DNA from 2 places in the Bradyrhizobium sp. BRP20 genome. Region 2 is predicted to be linked to the other one. Evidence: predicted binding sites of a transcription regulator. Region 2 holds the regulator's gene; the other holds the start of a gene.
The links. Region 2 encodes LexA, which represses DNA repair genes until DNA is damaged. Its sites were predicted from a motif close to TGTTCNNNNTGTGTTCNG; they were not measured.

Region 1 (14,644 bases), on a different contig from region 2:
ACATGTCTCAGCTATTCGCGGACCGTCAGGCCCAGCGCAGCACCCTGCATAACCGGTATCTGAACGAGCAGTTCGTCCGGGTTCTCAAGACCATCGGCTACGATGTCGGCTTTCAGAAGGGGCATGGGCAGTATCTCTACGACCGTGAGGGCGCGCGCTATCTCGACCTGTTGTCCGGCTTCGGCGTGTTTGCGATCGGGCGCAATCATCCGGTCATGCGCGAGGCGCTCAAGAGCGTGCTCGATGCCGACCTGCCCAACCTCGTCCAATTCGACGTCTCGACGCTCGCAGGTGTGCTGGCTGAGCGCCTCCTGAAATACGTTCCCTATCTCGACAAGGCGTTCTTCGCCAATTCCGGCGCCGAATGCGTCGAGGCCGCGATCAAGTTCGCGCGCGGCGCGACGGGGCGTCCCGGCATCGTCTATTGCGCGCACGGCTATCACGGACTGACCTACGGCGCGCTGTCGCTGACCGGCGATGCCAATTTCCGCACCGGCTTCGAGCCGCTGCTGCCGGGCTGCACCGCGATCCCGTTCAACGACCTGGCGGCGCTGGAAAAGGCGCTGGCCTCGCGCGAGGTCGCAGCCTTCGTGGTCGAGCCGATCCAAGGCAAGGGCGTCAACATGCCCACCGACGAGTTCCTGCCCGGCGCGGCCGCGCTCTGCAAGAAATACGGCACGCTGTTCGTCGCCGACGAGATCCAGACCGGCATGGGCCGCACCGGCCGCTTCCTCGCGGTCGAGCACTGGAACGTCGAGCCCGACATGGTGCTGCTATCGAAGTCGCTGTCGGGCGGCCACGTGCCGGTCGGCGCCGTGCTGACGCGCAAGAGCATCTTCGACAAGATCTTCAACCAGATGGACCGCGCGGTGGTGCACGGCTCCACCTTCTCCAAGAACGACCTCGCGATGGCCGCGGGCATAGCCACGCTCGACGTCATGGAATCGGAGAAGCTGATCGATGCGGCCGCCAAGCGCGGCGCCGAGCTGCGCCTCGCGCTGACGCGCATGGTGCCAGGCTACGAGCTGCTCAAGGAAGTCCGCGGCAAGGGCTTGATGATCGGTATCGAATTCGGCCCCCCGAAGTCGCTGCGCCTGCGGGCCTCCTGGAACGTGCTGGAGACCGCCAACAAGGGCTTGTTCTGCCAGCTCATCACCGTGCCGCTGTTCAAGGATCACAAGATCCTCACGCAAGTCGCCGGCCACGGCAGCCACACCATCAAGCTCTTGCCGCCGCTCACGATCACCGAGGAAGACTGCGCCTGGATCGAGCGCGCCTTCGACGACGTCATCGCCGGCAGCCACAAGGTCCCCGGTGCGATCTGGTCGCTCGGCAAGACGCTGGTGGACAACGCGGTGCGCAGGTCGGCTTAGAGACGTTCGCTCAGGCCGCCTCGGTCCGCGGCCGAACCTTATTTGGCAAACTCGCGCACGGCTTCCACCACGTGCTCCGGCACTTCCTGCGCGACGCAGTGGCCGGCATTCTCGAAAACCCGTGTGGTCACACCCGGGATCAGCGACACAGCGCGTCGCGCCATCTCCTTGTAGATTGGACCCGACTTCGCCGCTGTCGTGACGCGCACCGGGCAGTCGATCTCGCTGAGCATCGCGAACGGATTGCCGCGGGCATCCCCAATGTAGACCTGCTCCATCGCCTCGTAGATGGGAAGCAAGATCGCGGCTTCGATTTTGGGCGTGCAGCAGAGCCGGACGCGGCCGTCATCCAGGGGCGCGAAGCCGTGGCGCACATACGTCCGTAGTGAGGTTTCGGTCCAATCCGCAAACGCCGGTGCTGCGCGGTAACGTTCGAACACTGCGTCGGGACTGTCGAACTCGGCGCGTCGGCGTAGCGTGCCCTGCACGCGGGCGAGCGATTCTTCGCTCAATCCTCCGGAGCGCGCCGCGCGCGGGTCCATGACGGTCGGCTCCATCACGAACAGGCGTGCGAAGCGACCGGGCAGGAGTTTCGCCGCGAGAAGGAGATCGGTCGCACCCGCGCTGTGGCCGATCCCGTAGATGTCGCGGAGATCGAGCGTATCGACCACCCGGCAGATGTCGTCGGCGTAATCAAGGAAGTGATAGGCGCCGGGTTTGTGGCTTGCGCCATGACCGCGTCGGTCGAGGGCATAGACGGTGTAGGTCGATGCGAGCTCGCGCGCGACCTCGTGCCAGACGTCGGCGACGAAGCCGGTGCCGTGTACGAGCAGGGCAGGCGGCTTGCCGCTGTCGCCCCATTGCAGCATGGCGATCTCTGCGTCGGCGGGACCGATTGAGAAACGGTGCGGATCGATCATGAGCGATGGGATGCTACTTCGCATCCTCCAGAATCATCGTGGCGCCCTTCTCAGCGATCATCGCGGTCGGCGTGTTGGTGTTGCCCGAGGTGATCGTCGGCATGATCGAGGCATCGACGATGCGCAGGCCGTCGAGGCCGTAGAATCGCAACCGCTCGTCCACCACCGCCATTGGATCGTTCGCCGTGCCCATCTTCGCGGTGCCGACGGGATGGAAGATGGTGGTGCCGATGTCGCCGGCGGCTTTTGCGAGGGAGGCATCGTCGTCGCCGACGGAGGGGCCGGGCAGATATTCGCTGGGGCGATATTTGGCCAGCGCTTTCTGCTGCATCAGGCGCCGCGTGGTGCGAATGGCGTCGGCGGCGACCTGGCGGTCGTCGTCGGTCGACAGGTAATTTGGCGCGATGATCGGCTTCTCGTCAGGCGTTGTCGCGCGCAACCGCACAGTGCCGCGCGAGGTCGGTTGCAGATTGCACGCGCTCACCGTGATCGCAGGGAAACGGTGCAGGGGATCGCCGAACTTGTCGAGCGAGAGCGGCTGCACGTGGAATTGGATGTTGGCGCGGGCGCGCGTCGCATCGGAGCGCGTGAAGATGCCGAGCTGCGACGGCGCCATGGTGAGCGGGCCGCGGCGGCGGACAGCGTAGTCGAGCCCCATCAGGCCGCGGCGCAACAGATTGTAATAGGTCTCGTTCAGCGTGCGCACGCCCTCGACCTTGTAGATCGCGCGCTGCTGCAGGTGATCCTGCAGATTGCGCCCGACGCCGGGCTTGTCCATGACGATGTCGATGCCGAGCGGCGACAGCCAGTCGGCCGGTCCAATGCCGGAGCGATGCAGCACCTGCACCGAGCCGATCGAGCCTGCCGAGAGCACCACCTCGCGCTTTGCGCGCGCCTCGATGATCTCGCCGTTCTGGATGAAGCGCACGCCGACGGCGCGGCCCTGCTCGATGATGAGGCGGTCGACCAGCACGTGCTTCTCGAGCCGCAGATTGGGGCGCCTCAAGGCCGGCTTGAGGAAGCCGCGCGCCGAGGACCAGCGCCGGCCGCGCTTCTGGTTGACGTGGAAATAGCTGGTGCCTTCGTTGTCGCCGGTGTTGAAATCCGGGATGCGCTTGATGCCCATCTCCTCGGCGGCGTCACCGACCGCGTCGAGAATGGCCCATGACAGCCGCGGTGCCTCGATGCGCCAGCCACCGCCGGCGCCGTGATGCTCGCTGGCGCCGAGGAAGTGGTCCTCGAGGCGCTTGAACAACGGCAGCACGTCGTCATAGCCCCAGCCGGTCAGGCCAAGCTGGCGCCAATGATCGTAGTCGGCAGCCTGTCCGCGCATCGAGATCATGGCGTTGATTGCCGAGCAGCCGCCGATCACCTTGCCGCGCGGATAGGCCAGCGAGCGGCCGTTCAGGCCGGGCTCGGCCTCGGTCTTGAACATCCAGTCCGAACGCGGATTGCCGATGGCGAAGAGATAGCCGACCGGGATATGGAACCAGATCCAGTTGTCGTCGCCGCCGGCTTCAAGGATGAGAACGCGGTTGCCTGGGACAGCCGACAGCCGGTTGGCGACGATGCAGCCCGCGGTGCCGGCTCCGACGACAATGTAGTCAAACTCACCTTCAAGCCGCCTCGGCATTCTGCTTCCACCCGGATGGTCTCTTTGCTTTCCGTTAATAGGCAGACGCAGCCGACCTGGACAAGCCCGGCCATGCCGGGTGAACAGGGCTAGACCCCGATTGCCGGCGGGTTGGGTGGACCGACGCTTGCATGGTAGACAGACCTGCATTTCCAACAGCTCGAGACCTTCCATGCCCATCGTGAACCGCGTCGCCGACCTTCAACCCGATATCCAGGCCTGGCGGCGGGACATCCATCAGCACCCCGAGCTGCTGTATGATGTCCACCGCACCGCAGCATTCGTTGCGGACCGGTTGCGGGAGTTCGGCTGCGACGAAGTCGTGACCGGTCTCGGCCAGACCGGCGTCGTCGGCGTGATCAAGGGCAACAAGCCCACCGGCGAGGGGCTCAAGGTGATCGGCATGCGTGCCGACATGGACGCGCTGCCGGTCGAGGAGCAGACTAATCTGCCTTACGCCTCCAAGATTCCCGGCAAGATGCACGCCTGCGGCCATGACGGCCACACCGCGATGCTGCTCGGGGCGGCCCGCTATCTCGCCGAGACGCGCAATTTCGCCGGCGATGCCGTGGTGATCTTCCAGCCCGCCGAGGAGGGTGGCGCCGGCGGCGCGGCCATGGTCAAGGACGGCCTGATGGAGCGGTTCGGCATCGAGCAGGTCTACGGCATGCACAACGGCCCGGGCATCCCGGTCGGCTCGTTCGCGATCAGGCCGGGCCCGATCATGGCGGCGACCGACGAAGTCGACATCATGATCGAGGGTGTCGGCGGCCACGCCGCGCGTCCGCACAAATGCGTCGATTCCGTGCTGGTCGGCGCGCAGGTGATCACGGCCCTGCAGTCGATCGTCTCGCGTAGCGTCGATCCCCTGGAATCGGCGGTCGTATCGATTTGCGAATTCCACGCCGGCAACGCCCGCAACGTCATTCCGCAGACTGCGACCCTGAGAGGCACCATCCGCACGCTGTCGCCGGAGGTGCGCAAGCTGGTCGAGAAGCGCGTGCATGAAGTCGTGGCGGGCATGGCGCAGATCACCGGCGCCAAGATCGACCTGCACTACAAGCGCAATTATCCGGTCGTGAACAATCATGCGGCGGAGACCGAAGTGGCACGGCGCATCGCCACGCAGGTCGCGGGCGAGGCCCATGTCCACGAGATGGCGCCGCTGATGGGCGGCGAGGATTTCGCCTACATGCTGGAAGCGCGGCCCGGCGCCTTCATCTTCTGCGGCAACGGCGACAGCGCCGGCCTGCATCATCCCGCCTACAATTTCAACGACGAGGCGATCGTCTACGGCACGTCCTATTGGGTGAAGCTGGTCGAGGAGCAGCTCGCGGCGTCGTAGGACCGGGTCCGAAGCACAGATGAAGGGCCCGTGCATTCCACGGGTCCTTGTCTATTTGAGAAATCGGATCGTCGACAACGGCGTGAAGCCATTTCCCACTGTATTCACGCAGCCCGTGCGGCCTTCTTCTGCAGGCCGGCGGCGATCTTCAGATCTTCGACGAAGCGCCGATATTCCAGAACCTTGGCTTCGGGATCAGGCAGTCGCAGCAAATAGGACGGGTGCACGGTCACCAGCGCCTTGCGGCCTTCGGGAAGCTCGATCAGCCGGCCGCGGTTCTTGCCGATGGGGGTGATCTTGCCGAACACGCTCTGCGCGGCAGTGGCGCCCATTGCCACGATGAGATCGGGCTGGATTGTCGAAACTTCCCGCTCATACCATTGCCGGCACGCCCGGATCTCAGGTGTGTTCGGCTTCTGGTGCAGGCGGATCTTTCCGCGCGGCACGAATTTGAAGTGCTTCACCGCGTTGGTGACATAGACCTTCTTGCGGTCGACGCCGGCCTCCTCCAGTGCGCGATCGAGCATTTGCCCGGCCGGGCCGACGAAGGGATGGCCGGCGAGGTCTTCCTTGTCGCCGGGCTGCTCGCCGACCAGCATGATGTTGGCATTCTTCGGCCCTTCGCCGAACACGGTCTGTGTCGCGTCCTTGTAGAGATGGCAGGCGCGGCAATGCGCGGCCTCCTCGCGGAGCGTTTCGAGATCGTCGGCAGCTGACTTGCGTTTCATCGGAGCCTCCGGCCGCTTCTGAGGCTTGTGCGGATCGGTTGCGGCATTGGCGATCATGGCGCCGGTCATGCGCTCGGCGTCCTCGATCAAGGGCTTAATGATCGAAGCCTCGGGCAGGTTCCTCCAATATTTCTTCGGCATCTCGGCCTGCATCGCCTTCACCTTGAGCCGGGCCGGATTGAAGATGCTGGCATAGTAGCGCCGCCAGGTTTCCTCCAGCCGGTCTTCGCCCGGCGCCTCGCTCTTGCTGACGCCCGGCGTGAACGAGAGCGCATGGCCGTCCCAATGCGCGCAGAGGTCCGGCGTCAGGATCGACCAGGGCATGTCGGCAAAGCGCTTGGCGAAGAACGGCGCGGCGAGCTCGACGACGTGATGCTCCGGCTCGAACCAGGCGACGTAGTGCGCCTGGCGTTCCCGGCCGATCTCGCGGAAGCGCACGAAGGCATGCATCTTGTGCTCGTCGCGATAGACCGCTTTCGCCATGGCCGTGACAAGCGCGACATCGGGGTCGGTCGCGACCTCAATGAGATCGTGATTGTCCTTCAGCCGGAACAGCAGGCGATATAGGATCGCAAAGCGCTCGCCGTCGCGATGCAGGATCGCCGCCTTGGCAAGCTCGACGAATTTTGCCGAGACGGTGAACGTGCCGTCGTTCACCTCGAGGATTGGAGACGGCGAGGACGGTGCGAACAGCTCGGCTTCGTGGCCCTGCACGGTCCAGGTGACCGCGCCGGGCGGCACGTGATGGAGCACGAGGCTGCGCGCGGCTTTGCGCCAGCCGTCGAAATCGGTTTCGGTGTCGAGCATGATGTACTGCATCAGAAGCCAAATCCCAGTTGCGTTGCTTTCGGCTTGAACCGTTCGATCAACCCGGCGGCATCGAGACGATGCGGTGAGGGACGGTGATCGCTGAGGACGATGAACGGCAGCGCCTTGTTGCGGGGCACATGCAGCCGCGCGAGATCGGCGAGGCGGATCGTGGTGGTGCGCCGCGTCGCGAGGATGCGTTCGACCGTCCTGGTGCCGAAGCCCGGAACGCGCAGCAGCTCCTCGCGGCTGGCGCGGTTGACGTCGAGCGGGAAGCGGTCGCGGTGGCGCAGCGCCCAGGCCAGCTTGGGATCGATGTCGAGCGGCAGCATCGCGCTGTCGTCGACGATCTCGCCGACATCGAAGCCGTAGAACCGCATCAGCCAGTCGGCCTGGTAGAGCCGGTGCTCGCGCAGCAGCGGCGGCGCGCGCAGGGGTAGCGCGCGGCTGGCATCGGGGATCGGGCTGAAGGCGGAGTAATAGACGCGCCGCAGCCGGTAGGCGCCGTAGAGATTGGCGCTGGTGTGGAGAATGGTGTGATCGGAGGCGCTATCTGCGCCGACGATCATCTGCGTGCTTTGTCCGGCGGGCGCGAAGCGCTGCGGTTTGGCCTTCGTCTTGGCGCTGCGGCTCTCCTCGGCCTCGTCCAGCTTCAGCCGCAGCCGGCCCATGGTGCGGCGGATCGCGCGCACGTCCTTCTCCGGCGCGAATTGCTGCAGGCTCGTCTCCTCAGGCATCTCGATGTTGATCGAAAGGCGGTCGGCATATTTGCCGGCCTCGGCGATCAGCGCGTCGTCGGCCTCGGGAATGGTCTTCAGATGGATGTAGCCGCGGAAATGATGCTCCTCGCGCAGTTTTCGCGCGACGCTCACCACTTGCTCCATCGTGTAATCAGGGCTGCGGATGATGCCGGAGGAGAGAAACAGGCCCTCGATGTAATTGCGCCGGTAGAAGTCGAGCGTGAGCCTGACCAATTCGTCGATGGTGAAGCGGGCGCGTGGGACATTCGAGGAGGCGCGGTTGACGCAATAAAGGCAATCGTAATTGCAGGCGTTGGTCAGCAGCACCTTGAGCAGGGAGATGCAGCGTCCGTCCGGCGCGTAGGAATGGCAGATGCCCATGCCCGGCGCGGTCGAGCCCATGCCCTTGCCGTCGCTGGAATCCCGCTTCTCGGTACCGCTGGAGGCGCAGGATGCGTCGTATTTGGCGGCATCCGCCAGAATCTCCAGCTTGCGTTGTACGTCCATGTTTGAATCTCTTTGATTCCGCTCATGAATCTTTGGATGCGCCAATTCGATTGACTCTGCCGGCGCCGTTAGCTTTATATTAGAACATATCATGAACAAATGAGCCAGCCGCTGGTTCTCTTTTTGAGAGCCATCGGCAATCACCTCTGAGGAGCGGCGAGCATGAGCGGCGCACGTATGAGCGCGCTTGCGATCCTGCGCGGCCAGATCGAGCGCATCGAGACGGCGGAAGTCGTGCATCCGCGCGATCGCATCGTACTCGGCCATGGCGCGGCCGACGCCGCGCTGAAGGGCGGGCTCGCGCGCGCGGCGATCCACGAGGTGTTTTGCGAGGGGCGACAGGGCGCGGCCGCGACGGGGTTTGTCATGGGCCTTGCGGGACGCGTGAGCGCACGCCGGCCGCTATTGTGGGTGCGGCAGGATTTTTCGGAGCTCGAAACCGGCGCGCTGTCGATGAGCGGGCTATCCGAGCTCGGCCTCGATCCGCGCTGTGTGGTGATGGTGCGCGCCGCCGATGTCGAGAGCGCGCTGCGCACCTCGGCCGACGCGCTCGCCTGCGATGCGCTCGGCGCCGTCGTGCTCGAGCTCTGGGGCGAGACCAGGCAGTTCGATCTGGTGGCAAGCCGCAAGCTGACGCTGGCCGCGCAAGGCTCGGGCGTGACCGGCCTCTTGCTGCGGATGGCCGCGCAGCCGCTGCCCTCGACCGCGGAGACACGATGGATGCTGCGTGCGGCGCCTTCGCCGCCGGGCTCGGTATGGAGTGCCTGGGGCGCGCCGGTGTTCGATGCCGAACTCTTGCGCAATCGTCATGGCCCCTGCGGCCGGTGGATCATGGAATGGAATTGTGATGAGTGCCAGTTCAGTGAACCGTCGACGTATCCTCAGCCTGTGGCTGCCGCGCCTGCCCATCGACAGGATCCAGCGGTTCTTCAGCAGCGCCGGGCTGGGTAAAACCAACCATGAGCCGAGCATTGTCGTCATCAAGGACAACAATGCGCTGGTGATCCATGCGCTGGACGAGGCCGCCGAGCGCCTCGGCCTGTATATCGGCCAACCGCTGGCCAATGCGAGGGCGATGTGCCCGGACTTGCGTGTGTTCGACGCCGATACCGTGGCCGATGCGAAGACGCTCAGCGATATCGCCGATTGGTGTGACCGCTTCACGCCGTTGGTGGCGCTCGATCCGCCGCACGGGCTGTTCCTGGACATCACCGGCTGTGCGCATTTGTTCGGCGGCGAGGCCGCGCTGTTGCGGACATTGGTCCGGGCGCTCGACCGGCAAGGCTTTGCCGTCAGCGCGGCGATCGCGGGCACCTCGGTCTGCGCCCGCACGCTGACGCGGCAGGTATCCGGCACCATTGTGGCCGATGGCGGCGAGGCGGAGGCGATCAGGTCGTTTCCAGTCTCCGCGCTCGGTGCGGGTGAAGCCATCACCACCGGCCTGCGCCGTGCCGGGCTGAAGACCATCGGCGACGTCGCCTCGCGCAGCGCCTCCGAGATCACGGCGCGGTTCGGCGCGCGCTTCTCCACGCTGCTCGCCCATGCGCTGGGGCAGGGTGATGCGCCGATCAGCCCGCGCAAACCGCTGCCCGATTACATCGTCGAGAAGCGCTTTGCCGAGCCGATCGCAACCGACACTATGATCGCGATGACGCTGTCGCGGCTCGCCGACACGTTGATCGCGTCCATGGAGAAGCAGGGCAAAGGCGCGCGGCGGCTTGAAGCGGCGTTCTTCCGCACCGATGGTGTGGTGCGTACGATTACGGTCGAGACCGGGCGTCCGGTGACGCGAAGCGCCGTGGTCGACCGCTTGTTCCGCGAGCGGCTCGATGCCCTCGCCGATCCCCTCGATCCCGGTTTCGGCTTCGACATGGTGCGGTTGTCGGCGAGCCGCACCGAGATCGTGGTGCAGGAGCAGCGCGATCTCGATGCCCATGTCCACGACAATGACGAACTCGCGGCGCTGATCGACCGCATCGCCGCGCGGATCGGCGGCAGGCGTGTCGTCGTGCACCTGCCGCAGGATACCCACATCCCCGAAAGCGCGGTGCTGGCCGCATCGGCGCAGCATCATCTTGCTGCTGCCATGCAGGCCGAATGGCCGGCGCGCGTCGCGAGCGAGCCGCCGCTGCGTCCCTTGCGGCTGTTCGACAAGCCGGAGCCGATCAAGGTGCCGTTCGCGACCGTGCCAGACGGTCCGCCGCATCAATTCACCTGGCGGCGCGCGCTGCATGCGGTGGTGCGGGTAGAGGGGCCCGAGCGCATCGCGATGGAATGGTGGCGGCAGGACGGCAAGCAGCTGACGCGGGATTATTTCCGCATCGAGGATGCCGAGGGCCTGCGCTTCTGGATCTTTCGCGACGGTCTCTATGAAGGCGAGGTGTTCGACGGTGACGGCAAGCCTGCGTCTCCCGGCTGGTATGTGCACGGTCTCTTCGCATGAATACGCTTAGCTATGCCGAGATCGGCATCACCACCAATTTCTCCTTCCTGCGCGGCGGCTCGGATCCGCGCGCCTATGTGCATCAGGCGAGCAAGCTCGGGATTCCCGCGATCGGCATTGCCGACCACAACACGCTTGCCGGCGTGGTGCGCGCCTATCAGGAGCTCGACAATGACGAGGTGCTGCACAAGCCGAAACTGTTGATCGGCGCTCGCATCGTCTTCATCGACGGCACGCCCGACATCCTGGTCTATCCACGCGATCGCGCGGCCTATGGCCGGCTGTGCCAGCTCCTGACAAGGGGCAAGCGTGGCGATGACATCACGCGGATCGAAAAGGGCGAGTGTCATCTCAGGCTTGACGATCTCCTGGAATTCTCGGAAGGCCAGCTCCTGGTGTTGACGCTGCCGCATCGTTTCGAGCTGGCGCGGGCGCTGGATGTCCTCGCAAAGCTGAAGGCGAGCCGTGCCGAGGGCGTGTGGCTGGCGGCGAGCCTGCTCTATCGCGGCGACGACAAGCGTCGCCTCTTGCGGCTCGATGATCTCGCCGCAAAGGCCAAGGTGCCGCTGCTCGCGACCAACGAGGTGCTGTATCACGATCCCGGCCGCCGTCCGCTCCAGGACGTGCTGACCTGCATTCGGGAAAAGACCACGATCGAGGCGATTGGGCGGAAGTTAGAGGCCAATGCCGAGCGCTTCCTGAAGACGCCGCGCGAAATGGCGCGGCTGTTCCGCGATTTTCCCGAGGCGATTGCGCAGACCATGCGCTTTGCGGACGCAATCGAGTTCTCGCTCGATCAGCTCAAGTATCAATATCCCGACGAGCCGGTACCGCCGGGCAAGACCGCGCAAGGGCATCTGGAGGATCTGACCTGGGCGGGCGTCGACAAATATTTCGGCGGCAAGATCGGCGACAAGCTGCGCGCCACCTTGAACAAGGAGCTCGCGCTGATCGCCGAGCTGAAATACGCGCATTACTTCCTCACCGTGCATGACATCGTCCACTACGCGCGCAGCCAGAACATTTTGTGCCAAGGGCGCGGCTCGGCGGCGAATTCGGCCGTGTGCTACGTGCTCGGCATCACCTCGGTCGATCCGACCAAGGTGGACCTCTTGTTCGAGCGCTTCATCTCCAAGGAGCGGCTGGAGCCGCCCGATATCGACGTCGATTTCGAGCATTCGCGCCGTGAGGAGGTGATGCAATATGTCTATCGCCGCTACGGCCGCCACCGCGCCGCGATCATCGCCACCGTCATCCACTACCGCCCGCGCAGCGCCATCCGCGACGTCGGCAAGGCGCTCGGCCTGACCGAGGACGTCACTGCCGCGCTCGCCGACACCGTTTGGGGCAGCTGGGGCAAGGGCCTCAACGACATGCAGGTCCGGCAGGCCGGGCTCGATCCGAACAATCCCATGATCAACCTCGCGGTCGAGCTTGCGACCGAGTTGATCGAATTCCCGCGCCATTTGTCCCAGCATGTCGGCGGCTATGTGCTGACCCAGGACCGGCTCGACACCTATGTGCCGATCGGCAATGCCGCGATGGACGACCGCACCTTCATCGAATGGGACAAAGATGACGTCGATGCACTGAGCATGATGAAGGTCGACGTGCTGGCGCTGGGCATGCTGACCTGCATCAGGAAATGTTTCGATCTGATCGACCAGCACAAGGGCGAGCGTTTTATGCTGGCGAGCGTCCCGCAGGACGACCCCAGGGTTTACGACATGCTGTGCCGCGGGGAATCGCTCGGCGTGTTCCAGGTCGAGAGCCGCGCCCAGATGAACATGCTGCCGCGGCTGAAGCCGCGCACCTTCTACGATCTCGTCATCGAGGTCGCGATCGTGCGCCCCGGGCCGATCCAGGGCGACATGGTGCATCCTTATTTGCGGCGGCGGAACGGGCTGGAAAAGGTGAGCTATCCGTCTCCGTCGCCGGAGCATGGCGACAAGGACGAACTCTACAAGGTGCTGCACAAGACGCTCGGTGTCCCGCTGTTCCAGGAGCAGGCGATGCGCATTGCGATCGAGGCCGCGCATTTCACCTCCGAGGAAGCCAACGGCCTGCGCCGCTCGATGGCGACCTTCCGCAATGTCGGCACCATCGGCCAATATGAGGAGAAGCTGATCGGCAACATGGTGGCGCGCGGCTACGATCCCAACTTCGCCAAAAGCTGCTTTGACCAGATCAAGGGATTTGGATCCTACGGCTTTCCGGAGAGCCATGCCGCGAGCTTTGCACAGCTGGTCTACATTTCGTCGTGGCTGAAACACTACCATCCCGACGCCTTCTGCTGCGGTCTGTTGAATTCGCAACCGATGGGCTTTTATGCGCCGGCGCAGATCGTCAGCGACGCCCGCAAGAACGGCGTCGAGGTGCGCGACATCGACGTGTCCTACAGCTTTGCACAGAACACGCTGGAGGAGGGGAGCGGTCAGTATTGCGCCGTGCGCCTCGGCTTTCGCCAGATCGATGGATTCCACTGGCTGGACGAGGATGAGGAGCGCCTGAAGCGCTCTCAGTCGTCATTCCGGGGCGCGCGTAGCGCGAACCCGGAATCCATCGCGCCGCATACGCCTGGCGGAGGAATGGATTCCGGGCTCGACGCTGACGCGTCGCCCCGGAATGACGGTGTCGAGAAAGCCCAGGACTGGGCCGACCGCATCATTGCCGCGCGCAACCGCCGTCCCTTCACCTCGCTGGAGGATTTCGCCCGCGACACCGGTCTGCCCAAGCGCGCGCTGATCCTCTTGGCGGATGCCGATGCGTTCCGCTCGCTCGGGCTCGACCGCCGCGAAGCGCTGTGGCAGGTGCGGCGGCTGCCCGACGACGTGCCGCTACCGCTGTTCGAGGCGGCGACCGCGCGCGAGCAGCCGGACGAAGGCGCAAAACCGCTGCCGGCGATGCCGCGCGCCGAGCAGGTGGTCGCGGACTACCAGACCATCCGCCTGTCGCTGAAGGGCCATCCGATGGAATTCCTGCGCCAGATGTTTACGCGCGAGCGTATCGTCGCCTGCAAGGAGATCAGCCATGAGAATGAGCGGCGCCGCGTCCGCTGCGCCGGCGTAGTGCTGGTGCGGCAGCGGCCGGGCAGCGCCAGCGGCGTCGTGTTCATGACGCTGGAGGACGAAACCGGCATCGCCAATGTCGTGGTGTGGCCCAAGATCATGGAGCAGTACCGGAAAGAAGTGATGGGCGCGCGCCTCATCCTGGTCGAAGGCTACATCCAGAGCAGCCCGGAGAAGGTGACGCATCTCATCGCCCAGCGCATGATCGATCGCTCGCACGATCTGGTCGGATTGGCCAACGATGCGCTCGGCCGCAAGCATCCGCTGCCCGCAGGCGCCACCGTGGTCGAGCCGCTGAACGAAGACCCTCGCGCGCTTACGGACATGCCCGCGCAAAAAATCCGTCACCCCCGCAACGTCCGTATCCTGCCGCCCTCGCGGGATTTTCATTGAGCGAGCGCGGGCTACTGCCGACGTTTGTTGCGATGATTGCGCCTCATTCTCAGTCGTCATGCCCGGGCTTGACCCGGGCATCCACGTCTTTCGGAGTGCGCAGCAGTGCGTGGATGGCCGGTCAAGCCCGGCCATGACGGAGGAGAGAGAGCTCGGCAAGCTGCCCTCAAAAATTCACCCTGTTCGAAATCGCGCCGTCCACGACGAAATTCGAACCCGTCGTGAATCCCGACACCGGGCTGGCCAGAAACACCGCCGCGCTCGCGATGTCCTGCGGCGTTGCCATGCGGCCGGTCGGGTTGCGCTTCATCGCGTCCTGGTACCGCTCCGGCATGTTCTTCTCGATCATCTCCCAGACGCCGCCTTTGAAATAGACGGTGCCGGGCGACACGACATTCACGCGGATCTTCTTCTTCGCGTATTGCCGCGCCAGTCCCTTGGCCATGTGGATCAGCGCGGCCTTGATCGGGCCGTAGGAGCTGGCCGTGTCCGCCTGCGCCGCGGAGATCGACGAGATGATCACGAAGGCCGCATCGCCGCTGCCGGCGCCGCTTGTCTCGAGGAACGGTCGGGCGGCGTCGAAGGCGTGCACGGCGCCGAGCACATCGAGCCGAAAGTTCTGCTCCCAGGATGCGGGGTCGTGCCCTTGCGCCATTGCGCCGGCATTGGAGAACAGCATGTTGATGC
Region 2 (14,644 bases):
AGCGGCGAAAGGCGGCTTCGATCTCGGCGTCAGACGCAAATTGCCGGAGGTTCGCCTGCGTGAGCCCCTCGAGGACCGCCGCAAGATGACCGGGATCGACTTCCTCAGCCTCCTCTCCGGCGTCGCTCAACGCCAACATGGCGCGTGCAATCTCGTCCTGGCTATCCGCAGGAAGCCGCCGCACGGCCTTCAGCGCCTTTTCGAGCAGTTCTGTCATTGGCAGAAGATAAGCCGGGTCGAGACCAAAAGGAAGTGTGGTTCCTGGCTGGCAAGGGAGGCCTTTTGCTTCAGCTCCTCCGCTCGGCTAGAACTTGCCGACCCAGTCCTGATTTGTTGCGGAGTTCGCCCGTGGCCCTGATGCCGGTTTCTGACGCGCTTGCCGCGGTGTTGGCCGGCGTCGAGCCGCTGGCTGAACAGATGGTTTGCCTCGACGAGGCCTACCATCGTGTGCTAGCCCGCGATGTCGCGGCGCGGCGCACGCAGCCGCCGGAGGCGATGTCGGCGATGGACGGCTATGCCGTGCGCACGGCCGACGCGGCAAACGATTCGAGGTTGACCGTCGTCGGCGAGGTCGCGGCGGGCCGGCCGCTCGCGGGAAGCGTCGGCCCCGGCGAAGCCGTGCGGATCTTCACCGGCGGCGTCGTTCCCGACGGCGCCGATGCCGTCGTGATCCAGGAGGACACAGCTGCCGACGGCAAACATGTGACGATCAAGGAAGCCGCCATTTTCGGCCGGCACATCCGCCCTGCAGGCGTCGACTTCCGCGAAGGCGACGTGCTGCTGCGCAAGGGAATCCGCCTCACCGAGCGCGATCTCGCCCTTGCCGCCGGAATGAATCATCCGCATCTCGCCATCATCCGCCGCCCGAGGGTTGCCGTTCTCGCCACCGGCGACGAGCTCGTGATGCCGGGCACCACGCCTGGTCGCGGCCAGATCGTCTATTCCAACGGCTATGCCCTGCATGCGCTCGCCCGCAGCGAGGGCGCCGAGACCATCGACCTCGGAATTGCCGCCGATACACTGGAGGCGACGTCCGCCGGCATCCGCCGCGCGCGCGAGAGCGGCGCCGACATCCTGATCACGACCGGCGGTGCCTCGGTCGGCGACCACGACCTGGTCCAGCAGGCGCTCAAGGGCGAAGGCATCGCGATGGCGTTCTGGAAGATCGCGATCCGGCCGGGCAAGCCGATGATGCACGGTCGGATAGGCGCGATGCGCGTGATTGGCCTGCCCGGCAATCCCGTGTCGTCCTACGTGTGCGCCTTCCTGTTCATGGTCCCCTTGATTCGCGCCCTGTCGGGCCGTTCAGCGATTCATCATCGGCGCGAGCGCGCCGTGCTGGGCCGCGATCTCGCCGCCAACGACCAGCGCGAGGACTATCTGCGTGCGCGGCTGGAGGAGCGCGACGACGGCACGCGCGTCGCCCTTCCGGTCAGCCATCAGGACTCCTCCCTTCTTGCGAATCTCGCTGCGGCACAGGTACTTCTGGTGCGCGCACCGTTCGCGCCGAAGGCCGAGGCCGGCACGCCTTGCGAGGTGCTCCGGCTGCCCGTCTGAGCCGCCCAGCCACACGCATTCCGCGAGCTTGGCCGCGTTCACCATAAATTAAGCAGTTGCGGAACACATATCGAACATATAGTGTCCGTTCATGATTTGTTTCGAGGATGTAGCGGCTTAGTGCCGACTTCATCGTGTCGGAATCGAACGACATCAACCGGGGGACTTTGGTCGAGATGTTGACGCGCAAACAATACGAGCTTCTGCGGTTCATCAGCGAACGTCTGAAGGAAAGCGGCGTGCCGCCGTCCTTCGACGAGATGAAGGATGCGCTCGACCTGCGCTCGAAGTCAGGCATCCATCGCCTGATCACTGCGCTCGAGGAGCGCGGCTTCATTCGCCGCCTGCCCAACCGTGCCCGTGCCATCGAGGTGATCAAACTGCCCGAGCTCCAGGCCGCCGCCGGCAATCGCCGTGGCTTCACCCCGAGCGTGATCGAGGGCAATCTCGGCAAGGTGCGCGCGAGCTCCAGCCCGCCCGCGGACGAGGGCGAGCGCCCCGTCGCGGTGCCCGTGATGGGCCGCATCGCCGCCGGCACGCCGATCGAGGCGCTGCAGACCCGCAGCCATACCATCAGCGTGCCGCCGGACATGCTCGGCTCGGGCGAGCACTACGCGCTCGAAGTGCGCGGCGATTCGATGGTCGAGGCCGGCATCCTCGACGGCGACATGGCGCTGATCCAGCGCAACGAGACCGCAAATACCGGCGACATCGTGGTGGCATTGATCGACGACGAGGAGGCCACGCTCAAGCGCTTCCGCCGCCGCGGCGCCTCGATCGCGCTCGAGCCCGCCAATGCCGCCTACGAGGTCCGCATTCTTCCGCCGAACCGCGTGAAGATCCAGGGCAAGCTGATCGGGCTTTACCGGAAGTACTGATACGGGAAACATCAAGCGCCGCGCGCGTTTCGATCGGCATCGGCATCCAGGATCGGAGCGGATACTTGTCCGCTCCGGCTGGACGGTTTCTCTGGTTCTGCGCCGGCTGTCCGGTCCATCTTCCCGCGCGACATTCGCCCGCGCAGGCGCGCAGCAATCTCGCTCTGCTTCACCGGTAGAGTTGTGCCGGCAGTGCTGATAGCTCCGGCCGAATGCAAGGACGCGAGGTTTGTTCCTATCGAATCCGGGAAAGATAATGTGATCGCGCGCTGCGGACGCGAGCCGCAGATTTGCCCATAACCGAGCAGAGCGTTGTATGCTTCCACTCTGATAGAGGCCTGCGCCTCGAAAGAGACGCGGGTCGCTATCCCAGCATGAGGAGCACCCGATGTGTGACTACAGCCTGCATGCCGTCGCGACGCGCCCCGCCGAAGTCGGCGAGACGATCGTCACGACAACCTTCCGCGGCACCTCGACGCGCGGTTTCGCTTCCGAAGCCGATCCCTCCGTCGCGGTCTGTCTGCTGCCGGGGACGGAGCTCGCTTTCGCCGACAATGTCCGCTACGACAACCGCTGGATCTGGACGCGCACCGTGAACTCTCGCGTCGGCAAGTTCGGCAAGATCGACCCGCACATTCCCGATCGCCATCATGACGCGATCGAATTCCCCGACGGCAAATACGTGCTGGTGACGCAGCTCGTCGAAGGCCAGCGCGCGACCGTGCTGCAATTGCCGGTGACGCAGGCAGCCCCCGAGCGCGAGCACAAGCCGCAGATCGTCGCCGACACGCGGCCCACGATCACGCGCCTGCCGATCGGCTGACGCCCTTCGGCCGACAGGCCGAGCCCGGGATTGAAATTGCCGTCGCCGGCCGAGGCCGGCGAGCCCGGCAAGTTTGTGTTTCAGGACATTCGATCGGCGAGCCCACCGCCGCGCCTCGTCGTCGCACGAAGTTTGGGCCGTGCTGCCCGCATTTTGAACGTCCGCTCCGCAGCCAAATGACCGATGCTGTCGTGGTTTGAGGCGGCGGACACGCTCGATGAAGACCTTCATTCGCGTCGTTGAACTCTGGGTACCCGACCGGACGCGCATGCGGCTGGAATTCGGCGGCGGCCTCTACGACGATGGGCTGTCCGCGTTCAAAGCCGTCAGCGAAGAGCTGCACTTCGGATATGACGAGGGACTTCCAGGCAAGGCCTGGGCCTGTGGCCACCCCGTCATCCTCACGAAATTCGCCAACTCCTATTTCAAGCGGACCGATCAGGCCGCTGCGGCCAGCCTCACCTGCGGCGTGGCGGTGCCGGTGTTCGCGGGCGAATTCCTGCAAGCCGTGCTGGTGCTGTTCTGCGGCGACGACGAGGCGCATGTCGGCGCGATCGAACTCTGGCACAACGATCCTGATCTCTCGCATGAGATGGGGCTCGTCGATGGCTATTACGGCACCGCGGACATGTTCGAATTCAACTCCCGCCACACCAGATTTCCGCGCGGCTTCGGCCTGCCCGGACGCACCTGGAAGGCGGGCCTGCCGCTGATCATCAAGGACTTGCACGACGCCAAGAGCTTCCTGCGCTGGGAGGACGCCGCCAAGGTCGGGATCAATCTCGGCGTCGGCGTGCCCTACCGAACCGGTACCGACCAGACCTGGGTTCTGACATTCCTCTCCGCGCAGGCAACGCCGATTGCACGACGCTTCGAGATCTGGGTCCCGAACGAGGACCGTTCGGCGCTGGTCTTTCGCGCCGGCGATTGCAGCGCGCAGACCGACCTCGCCGCACGCTATGCGGCGCAGTCCATCGCCAGGGGCGAAGGCAGCATCGGCGGCGCCTGGGCCGCCGGCATGCCCGCGCTCAACGACGATCTCACCTCTGACGGCTCGATCGCCGGCTCCGAAGCCTGCGCAGCCGGGCTGAGCCGAATGGTGGCCCTGCCGGTTATCGGCAACGGAAGGCTTGACGCCGTGCTGGCCTGGTATTTGTGATCCGCGTCAATCGTCGGCCTGCAAGTCGGCCTCCGATGGCGTTGCGTCCCGGTTGCGGGGCACGGCCGCCTTCGGCACGAGGCTGCCGTCGAAATCTCCCTCGCCGGCGCCGGCCGGCAGCCAGGGACGGCTTGCTCCCCTCGTCCTCACCGCCTGCACCGAAAAGCCCTCGCCGCGTCTCGTCAGAGCCAGTGCGCCCTGACTGGCAAGACGCGCCCGATCGACCACCATCGCCGCGCAATCGGGTGGCGCAGGCCGCGCCGTCACCACCAGCGCGGCGCGGCTGCAATCATCGGCCAGCGCGTCGATACGCGTCGCCAACGCGATCAGTCGTCCGTCCGCGAGCGGCGCCACGCAGCCGGACTCGTCACACGACACCCCGCTCGCCAACGAGGCGTTGCCGGCATCGCGCGGATCGGCATCGGCAGCCAACCACTCCTTCAGCAGGAAGCTGTCCTTGCTGGCGCGGATCACCTGCAAGCGCCCATCCCCGCCCCGGACCGCGACGCTCGCGCCATCCCCGGCAATCAGGATATCGGGCTGCCGCACCGACAGTCCCCAGAGGATCGCTGCCAGCAGCACCAGGGCGCCGGACCAGCGCAAGGGCGTGCGCAACAGGCCCATCACGATGAGCCCGAGGCTCGCTGCGATCAGCGGCGCGATCCCGAAGGCGGGAATGCGGCCGACGGCGCCCGGCAGAGCCGCCACCCAGCGCGCGACCAGGACCATCCACTCGATGCCGATCCCCATCAACCACCAGAACACGCCGTCGAGCCCGAAGGGCGCCGCGAGCAGCCCCAACAGCCCGGCCGGCATCACCAGCGCCGAGACCACCGGCATGGCGCCGAGATTGGCGAGCACGCCGTATGGGGTCACGCGATGGAAGTGGAAGGCGGCGTATGGCGTGGTCGCGAGCCCCGCGATCAGCGAGGCCAGGAACAGCATCGCGATCTCGCGGCCGCCCCACAACGCGATCCGCGCCGTCGCGGAATGATCGGGCGAGGCGAGCAGGTTCGGCATGCCGATCTGCACCAGCGCCACCAGCCCGAGCGTTGCCGCAAACGACATCTGGAAACTTGGATGCACCAACGCCTCCGGCGCGACCGCAAGCACGATCAGCGCGGCAACCGCCAGCGTGCGGAAGGTGATGGCGCGGCGGTCGACCATCACTGCGATCAGCACCACCGCCGTCATGAAGAACGATCTTTGCGTCGCAACCTCCGCGCCCGACAGCAACAGGTAGAACGCGGCCGCGACCAGCGCCGCGGCGGCCGACCATTTCTTGATGGCAGAGCCGGCCGCCAGCCCCGGGATCAAGGCCAGCAGCGCGCGCACCGCGAAGAAGACGACGCCGGCGACGACCGCCATGTGATAGCCGGAGATCGACAGCACATGGCCGAGTCCCGAGACGAACATGGCATCGTTCACGGGCGCGGTGATCGCATCGCGCCGCCCCGTGAGCAGCGCCGTCGCAATCGCGCGGTTGTCGCCTTCGAGCGTTGCGCGGATGCGCGCGTCGATCGCGTCGCGCAGGCCCTGCATGAAGGCGGCATAGCGCAGCCGCAGGCCGCCGCCATCCGGCGGTGTGGACGCCGTGATCGCGCCCATCACGAAGCCGGAGGCGCCGATGCCCTGGAAGAACATGTCGCGCGAGAAATCATAGCTGCCGGGGCGCACCGGCGAGATCGGCGGGAGCAGCCGCGCCTTCAGCTGCACGAAGCTGCCAACCTCAGGCGCCGTGCCCTTGCGCACCGAGAGGCGGACGCGCTCGAGCTTGACGTCGCTGCGCTGCGCCTCCATCGCGCTGACGCGCAGCACGAAACGGTCGGTGCGCTCGCGGATGTCGCGCGCTTCCACGAAGCCCGACAGCGACACCGAATAGAGCGGTTTTGCCAAAACGGTGTGCGCGATACGCGCGGTCTTCCAGGTCGCCACGGCAAAACCAGCCGCGACCGCCGCGAGCATGATGGCGGGCGCAAACAGCCGGCTCCGCCGGAGCAGCACCGCGCCGAGCATTAGCGCGATGGCTGTGGCGGCAACCACCCACAGCACCGGCTCATGATCGGCGGCGAAATAAAGCGCAATGCCGCCGCCGAAGGCGACCGGCACCCACGGCAACAGCCGGCCAGGCCCGGCCTCGCCCCGAGCCCATTGGCGCAGCGTCTCGATGATCGCCGGCCAGATGCCAAAGCCCACCGGCGCAAAACCGCCGGCCGCGCGGCCGACCGGCCACGTCCCGGCAACTCCCTGGGACCGTCCTGGCCGGCCCGGCTCCGCCATTCCCCTGCACCTTACGATACGCGACGGCTGCGGAGGCTACCGGACCGTGCGGCTGCACGAATAGCGGTACGGATCGGGAACAGGCGAAGAGCGCCCTACTTTTCTCCGGGCTGGCGCCCGTTGCTAGATCAGCGGCGCCTGCGAGGAGGCGTGGTGATTGACGATCTTCCACTCGCCGTCCTCGCGGATGATGACCCAGCTCATCTTGACGACGAGATCATCCCGCTCGCCCGCGAGATCGAACGTGATGGTCGCGGCCATGTTGATCAGATCAGGGCCGGCCTGCGCGGCGTGCACATCGGAGAACGCGGCGCTTGGCCTGCGCCAGCGCGGCAGGCCGTTGAAGTATTCGGCGACGCCGTCCCGGCCGCGATAGAGCTTCGGGTTGGAGCCGAAGAAGAATGCGTCCTTCGCATAGAGCGAGGACAGCGCGGCCGCATCGAGCGTCGCGAAGCCGGCGCACCATTTCGCGATGATGGCGGAAACGATGGCGTCGGCCTCGCTGCTCATGTCCTGCTCAGCCCTTCTCAACCCTTGGCGACTTCCTTCGCGAACGTGTCGCGCAGACCGATCGTGCGCGAGAACACCGGCTTGCCGGGCGTCGAGTCCTTGTCACGCACGAAATAGCCCTGGCGCTCGAACTGCATCGGCTCGGTCGAATTGCTCTCCGCAACGGACGCCTCGACCCGCGCATCGGCGAGGATCTCCAGCGAGTTCGGGTTGAGATCGGTCGCGAAGTTCGAGGCATCCGGGCTCGGATTGGCGAACAGCTGGTTGTAGATGCGGATCTCCGCCGGCTTGGAGGCCGCCGCCGGCAGCCAGTGCATGGTCGCCTTGACCTTGCGGCCGTCGGGCGCGTTGCCGCCCTTGGTCGCGGGATCATAGGTGCAGCGCAGCTCCACCACCTCACCCTTGTCGTTCTTGATCACGCCGGTACACTTGACGAAATAGGCATAGCGCAGCCGCACCTCGTTGCCAGGCGACAGGCGGAAGAACTTCTTCGGCGGGTTCTCCATGAAGTCGTCCTGCTCGATATAGAGCTCACGGCCGAACGTGATCTTCCGCGTGCCGGCCGAGGGATCGTCGGGATGATTGATCGCCTCGAGCTCCTCGGTCTGCCCTTCCGGATAATTCTCGATCACCACCTTGAGCGGCTTCAAGACCGCCATGCGCCGCTGCGCCGTGCGGTTCAGCTCCTCGCGGATGCAGAACTCCAGCATGCCGACATCGACCACGCTGTTGGCTTTGGCGACGCCGATGCGCTTGACGAACTCGCGAAGTGCAGCCGGCGGCACGCCGCGGCGACGCATGCCCGCCATGGTCGGCATGCGCGGATCGTCCCAGCCCGCGACATGGCCGTCGCGGACGAGCTGGGTCAGCACGCGCTTGGACAGCAGCGTATAGGTGAGATTCAGCCGCGCGAATTCGTACTGATGCGGCTGTGAGGGCACCGGCAGCTTCTCGATGAACCAGTCGTAGAGCGGTCGGTGGTCCTCGAACTCCAGCGTGCAGATCGAATGCGTGATGCCTTCGATGGCATCCGACTGGCCGTGGGCATAGTCGTAGCTCGGGTAGATGCACCATGCGTTGCCGGTGCGCGGATGGTGCGCATGCAGGATGCGGTACAGCACTGGGTCGCGCAGATTGATGTTGCCCGCGGCCATGTCGATCTTGGCCCGCAGCACGCGCGCGCCGTTGGGGAATTCGCCCGCCTTCATGCGGCGGAACAGGTCGAGGTTCTCCTCCACGGAGCGTTCGCGGAACGGCGAATTCTTGCCGGGCTCGGTCAACGTGCCGCGCGAGAGGCGGATCTCCTCCTGGGTCTGGTCGTCGACATAAGCGAGGCCGTCGCGGATCAGCTGCTCCGCCCATTCGTACAGGCGGTCGAAATAGTCCGAGGCGAAGAACAGGTTCTTGCCCCAGTCAAAGCCGAGCCAGCGCACGTCGGCCTGGATTGAATCGATATATTCCTGCTCTTCCTTGACCGGGTTGGTGTCGTCGAAGCGCAGGTGGCAGCGGCCCGGAAACTCCTGGGCGACGCCGAAGTTGAGTGCGATCGACTTGGCGTGGCCGATATGCAAGTAGCCGTTCGGCTCCGGCGGGAACCGGGTCACGATCTCCTTGTATTTGCCCTGATCGAGGTCGGCCTGGATGATGTCACGAATGAAATCGCGCCCAACCTCAGCTGCCACCGGTTCTGTCATTACGAAAATCCTGTAGGGAAATCAGCGGTCCTTCTGCCAAATTCGCGTGGCCGCGCCAAGAGCTTACAAGAGCTTAAGCAAGGCCTGCCGGGTCCGCCGTCGCCCTTTAGTTATGTCCCGTTCCTGCTATACACCACCGCCTCCAATGCATAGGCCCTGCCAAGAATGTCCGATTCCGTCGTCACGCGCTTCGCTCCCTCGCCGACCGGCTTCCTCCATATCGGGGGCGCCCGCACGGCGCTGTTCAACTGGCTCTATGCCAAGAAGCACGGCGGCAAGATGCTGCTGCGGATCGAGGATACCGATCGGGAACGCTCCACGGAGGCGGCGATCGGCGCCATCCTCGACGGGCTGAAGTGGCTCGAGCTCGGCTGGGACGGCGAGGTCATCTACCAGTTCGCCCGCGCCGCCCGGCACCGCGAGGTTGCCGAGCAGCTGCTCGCCGATGGCAAGGCCTACCGCTGCTACGCCACCGCCGAAGAGCTCGCCGCCATGCGCGAGAAGGCGCGCAGCGAGGGGCGCACCCGCCTCTATGACGGCATGTGGCGCGACCGCGACGCGGCGACGGCTCCGAGCGACGTCAAGCCCACCATCCGCCTGCGCGCGCCGCAGACCGGCGAGACCGTGATCGAGGACCAGGTCCAGGGCCGCGTGGTCTGGCAGAACGAGAACCTCGACGATCTCGTCCTGCTGCGCGGAGACGGCAACCCGACCTACATGCTCGCCGTGGTGGTCGACGACCACGACATGGGCGTCACCCATGTGATCCGCGGCGACGACCACCTGATCAACGCCGCGCGCCAGAAGCAGATCTACGATGCGATGGGCTGGGAGCTGCCCAGCATGTCCCATATTCCGCTGATCCACGGCCCGGACGGCTCGAAACTCTCCAAGCGGCACGGCGCGCTCGGCGTCGATGCCTACCGCGCGATGGGGTACCTGCCGGCTGCGCTGCGCAACTACCTGGTCCGGCTCGGCTGGAGCCACGGCGACCAGGAGATCTTCTCGACCGAGGAGATGATCGACGCGTTCGATCTCGGCAGCGTCGGCCGCGCCGCCGCCCGCTTCGATTTCGCCAAGCTGGAAAACCTCAACGGGCACTACATCCGCCACGCCGACGATCAATCGCTCGTGAAGATGTTCGAGGACGTGCTCGACCACGTCGTGCCGAGCCGCGACGAGATCAAGGCCAAGTTAAACGACACCACGCGCGCGCAGCTGCTCAAGGCCATGCCGGCGCTCAAGGAGCGCGCCAAGACATTGATCGAGCTGATCGACGGCGCCCATTTCATCTTCGCCGACCGGCCGCTGGCGCCGGATCCCAAGGCGCAGGCGCTGTTGACGCCCGAGAACCGCAAGCTGATCGGCCAGCTTCATTCCGCGCTGGAGAAAGTCGAGACGTGGAGCGGCGCCACCACGGAAGCGGCGCTGCGCGCCTTTGCCGAGGAAAATAGTCTCAAGCTCGGCGCGGTCGCCCAGCCGCTTAGGGCGGCGCTCACCGGACGGACGACGTCCCCTGGTATATTTGAGGTTTTGGAGGTGCTTGGACGCCAGGAAAGCCTCGGCCGGCTTAGGGATCAGTCTACGACGTAAGTCGACCATGCGTGCGGCGATCTTGCAGCGCACATAGCAATAATATACCCATCTCCCCCACATTCTGGAACATCCGGCCTGCCCCCATGGTCGCCCTGGGGGTCTCCGGCTCCGGCCCGTCTCACCACACATCGGGGACCTCTGATGGACGCAAAAGAAAGCCCAAAGACCGCGACGCTGACGGTCGGAAACAAGAATTTCGATCTTCCGATCCTCAGCGGCAGCGTCGGGCCTGACGTCATCGATATCGGCAAGCTCTACGGCCAGTCCGGCCTGTTCACCTACGATCCGGGCTTTACCTCGACCGCGAGCTGCCAGTCCAAGATCACCTATATCGACGGCGACGCGGGCGTGCTGGAATACCGCGGCTACCCGATCGAGCAGCTCGCCGAGCATGGCGACTTCCTGGAGACCTGCTACCTCCTGCTCTACGGCAACCTGCCGACCGCCGCGCAGAAGAAGGATTTCGACTACCGCGTGACCCATCACACGATGGTGCACGAGCAGATGGCCCGCTTCTTCCAGGGCTTCCGCCGCGATGCCCATCCGATGGCGATCATGGTTGCCGCCGTCGGCGCCCTCGCCGCGTTCTATCACGATAGCACCGACATCAACGATCCGAAGCAGCGCATGATCGCCTCCATGCGCATGATCGCGAAGATCCCGACGCTGGCTGCGATGGCCTACAAATACACCGTCGGCCAGCCCTTCGTTTATCCGAAGAACTCGCTCGGCTTTGCCGAGAACTTCCTGAACATGTGCTTCGCGGTGCCTTGCGAAGACTACAAGGTCAGCCCGGTGCTCGCCGACGCGCTGGAGAAGATCTTCATCCTGCACGCCGACCACGAGCAGAACGCCTCGACCTCGACGGTGCGCATCGCCGGCTCCTCGGGCGCCAACCCGTTCGCCTGCATCGCGGCCGGCATCGCCTGCCTCTGGGGCCCGGCCCATGGCGGCGCCAACGAAGCCGCGCTGAACATGCTCTATCAGATCGGCACGGTCGACAAGATCCCCGAGTTCATCGCCAAGGTGAAGGACAAGAATTCCGAAGTCCGCCTGATGGGCTTCGGCCACCGGGTCTACAAGAACTACGATCCGCGCGCCAAGATCATGCAGAAGATGTGTCATGCCGTGCTCAAGGAGACCGGCCATGGCGACGATCCGATGCTGAAGGTGGCGATGGAGCTCGAGAAGATCGCGCTCAGCGACCAGTACTTCATCGACCGCAAGCTCTACCCGAACGTGGACTTCTATTCGGGCATCACGCTGAAGGCGATGGGCTTCCCGGTCTCGATGTTCACCGTGCTGTTCGCGGTCGCCCGCACCGTCGGCTGGATCAGCCAGTGGAGCGAGATGATCGAGGATCCCCAGCAGAAGATCGGCCGCCCGCGCCAGCTCTACACCGGCGTCGCCAAGCGCGATTACGTGCCGATCGACAAGCGCTAACGTCAGGCCATCACGCTTTCGCAGCGGCGCCATCGCAAGATGGCGCCGTTTTGTTTTGCGCCCGCACTTTCCTCGTGCTGCCGCGCACAACAACAAGTCCATGCTCACGGCGGCAAGCGCCTTGACAGCCGAAATGCTCCGCGCGCATTCTTACTCTAAGTAAGAATGACGACAGGGATGGAAATGCCGGAGCAGCCGAGAAGTCGGCGGCAGACGCGCGCTGCCATTTTGACTCATCTGCTTCAGTCGGGCGGCTCGTTTCGTCCGCCACTGGCCAAGGCCGTGCGTCTGTCGGAAGCGAGCCTGTCGCGCATCCTGCTTGACCTGAAGGCCGAAGGCCTGATCGAGGAGGTGCGGCGCCCTGCCCCTTACGTCGGCGGCCCGACCGGTCTCGTGTCGCTGGACCACGCGGTGGCGCTGGCAGCCTTCGAGCTGACGACGCAGCGGCTCAGCGTCGGGGTCGGCGGCCTGTCGGGTGAGCTGCACTACACCGAGCGTGTGCCGCTCCCGAAGACGCCTGACGTCGAGACCGTCGGCCGGGCATTTCGCGAAGCGATGACGTTGTTGCGCGACTGGACGCGGCGCCGCCGGATCACCCTCTCGCAGATCGGCGTCTCGATTCCCGGCCTCGGCCGTCTCAGCATATCGGCCAATCCGATCATTCCCTGCGACGTCGCTCGCATCAGCGACATGTTCGGCGAGATGTTCGCCGGCGTGCCGCTCGAATTCACCAATTCGGTCGTCGCGCATGCCACCTTTAACCGCTGCCGCACGGAAAACTACCCGTTCAACGACACGCATCTGTTCGTGCTCGTCAGCCACGGCGTCGCCGGCGCCTGGATGGATGATCCGGCCGAGACCGATGCTCTGCAGCCGATCGAGCTCGGCCACATGGTGTTCGGGCCTGACGGACCGCGCTGCCGCTGCGGACATCACGGCTGCGTCGAGGCCTATACGTCGATTCCCGCGCTGGCTGCGCTTCTCGGCGTTTCCGAGACCGAGCTGCTCCAGCTCGGCAACGAATGGGTCAACACGGTCCCGATCTCATCGCGCGTGCGGCAGGATTTGCGCCGTCGGCTGTTCCGGCTCGGCCTTGCGATCGGCAATACGCTGAACGTCAAGCCGTGCGGCGGCGTTGCAATCAGCGGCTGGCCGTCGCTTCTCGCTGAAGAGGATCGGCAAGCACTGGTCGATGGCATCGACGCCTGCCTGCTGGGCGGACGCAAACTGGCGCAGGTCTCCCTCGCCTTCGTGCCGCCGTCGACCGGCAACGATCCGCAGGCTGCGCTCGCCTTCGCCGCCTTTTGTCTCGCCAGCCGTGGCGGCATGCCCGCGGCATCGACGGAGGCGGCCTGACATGCGCTGAGCCCAAACGGCCTATAAAGCGCGAAAGATTTCACACCGGGAGGAACTGCCATGCCGATCACAACAACAAGGCGTCGTCTGCTCGCTGGCTCCGCTGCCGCGCTCGCATTTCCGCACCTTGCCCGCGCGCAAGGCGCGGCCAAGCCGCGACTGACCGCGATCTCGCAATGGTCGGCGGGCAGCGACGGGGCGGCCATTACGGCGCTCGGCAAGAAATTCGAGGAGAAGGGCGGCGTTTGGCAGCACTCGCCCGTCCCCGGCTTCACCACCGAGATGATGAACAAGCTGCGCGCGCAGATCATGGCCGGCGATCCGCCGGCTTGCTCGCAGCTCAAGGGGCCCGAGATTGCGGCCTGGTCGAAGATTGCGCCCACCGTAAATCTCGATGCCCTCGTCGCGGCCGCCGGCTACGAGAAGGTTGTCGCTCCGGACCTTGCAAAGCTGCACAAGCCCGGCGGCAAATGGATTGCGCTGCCGCTACAGATCTACAGCACCAACATGCTCTTCCTGTCCAAGCGCGCGATGGACAAGGCGAAGGCGGACAAGGTCCCCGTCACCTGGGCCGACTTCAACGACCTCGCCGAAAAGATGAAGGCGGGCGGAGTCGCTTCTCCCATCGCCAATGGCGGCACCCGCCCGGACGACGGACAGAAATTCGAGGCGGCTCTCGCGGGCATCAGTCCGCTCGCCTATCGCGCGGCCATCATGAATCTCGAGAAGAAGGCCCTCGAGGGTCCGGAGATCAAGGCCGCGTTCGCCCAGGTGCGCAAGATCGCCGACTGGATGGACCCCAACGTCGGCGCCCAGCATTTCTCGACCAACCTGAAGCGCTTCATCGACGGCGACATGGGCATGATGATCATGGGCGGATGGGCGCAGGGCGTGTTGCGCAATGCCGGATTCAAGCTCGAGGACTTCATGATTGCGCCAGGCCCGAGCGACAACGGCAAGCCGGTCTTCCTGTTGAATGCCGACGCCTTCATCTTCTGGCAGCGCAAGGAGGCGGACCTGCAAGCCGGCCAGACCCTGATGGCTCAGCTCGTCATGGATCCGGCGATCCAGACCATGTACTCGCAGATCACCGGCTCCATCCCCGTGCGCACTGACGTCGATCTATCAGGCGAAGGCTGGTCGGAGGGGCAACGAACAACCTCGAAGGCCTTGAAGGAGGCCATCGCCAGCAATCAGGCCGTCCTCAGCATGGCGCACAACATGGCGCAGGAAAACGGAATGACCGCGGCGATGATCGACGTAATCACGGAGTACGTGAAGAACAAGACGATCAAGCCGGAGCAGGCAGCCACCCGCCTCGCCGAGGCCGTCGAGGGCGCGCGTTGAG

Region 1: a site for LexA is predicted at 8,134-8,151, ahead of I6F33_RS31720 (putative DNA modification/repair radical SAM protein). Genes of this name have one in related genera too.

Annotation. Positions count from the first base shown of each region.
Region 1 is NZ_JADYVY010000019.1:83,945-98,588, forward strand. Features, by position in the region: gene hpnO (aminobacteriohopanetriol synthase HpnO) at 1-1,373, shown strand, start outside; gene I6F33_RS31700 (alpha/beta fold hydrolase) at 1,412-2,293, opposite strand; gene I6F33_RS31705 (GMC family oxidoreductase) at 2,307-3,926, opposite strand; gene I6F33_RS31710 (M20 aminoacylase family protein) at 4,099-5,271, shown strand; gene I6F33_RS31715 (UdgX family uracil-DNA binding protein) at 5,376-6,818, opposite strand; gene I6F33_RS31720 (putative DNA modification/repair radical SAM protein) at 6,818-8,053, opposite strand; gene I6F33_RS31725 (ImuA family protein) at 8,216-9,004, shown strand; gene I6F33_RS31730 (DNA polymerase Y family protein) at 8,901-10,496, shown strand; gene I6F33_RS31735 (error-prone DNA polymerase) at 10,493-13,957, shown strand; gene I6F33_RS31740 (SDR family NAD(P)-dependent oxidoreductase) at 14,124-14,644, opposite strand, start outside.
Region 2 is NZ_JADYVY010000006.1:197,307-211,950, reverse strand. Features, by position in the region: gene I6F33_RS16700 (hypothetical protein) at 1-217, opposite strand, end outside; gene glp (gephyrin-like molybdotransferase Glp) at 349-1,557, shown strand; gene lexA (transcriptional repressor LexA) at 1,734-2,435, shown strand; gene I6F33_RS16685 (hypothetical protein) at 2,824-3,258, shown strand; gene I6F33_RS16680 (GAF domain-containing protein) at 3,476-4,417, shown strand; gene I6F33_RS16675 (ComEC/Rec2 family competence protein) at 4,424-6,697, opposite strand; gene I6F33_RS16670 (SgcJ/EcaC family oxidoreductase) at 6,821-7,207, opposite strand; gene I6F33_RS16665 (glutamine--tRNA ligase/YqeY domain fusion protein) at 7,225-8,901, opposite strand; gene gltX (glutamate--tRNA ligase) at 9,067-10,494, shown strand; gene gltA (citrate synthase) at 10,639-11,940, shown strand; gene I6F33_RS16650 (ROK family transcriptional regulator) at 12,118-13,296, shown strand; gene I6F33_RS16645 (ABC transporter substrate-binding protein) at 13,357-14,643, shown strand; gene I6F33_RS16640 (carbohydrate ABC transporter permease) at 14,640-14,644, shown strand, end outside.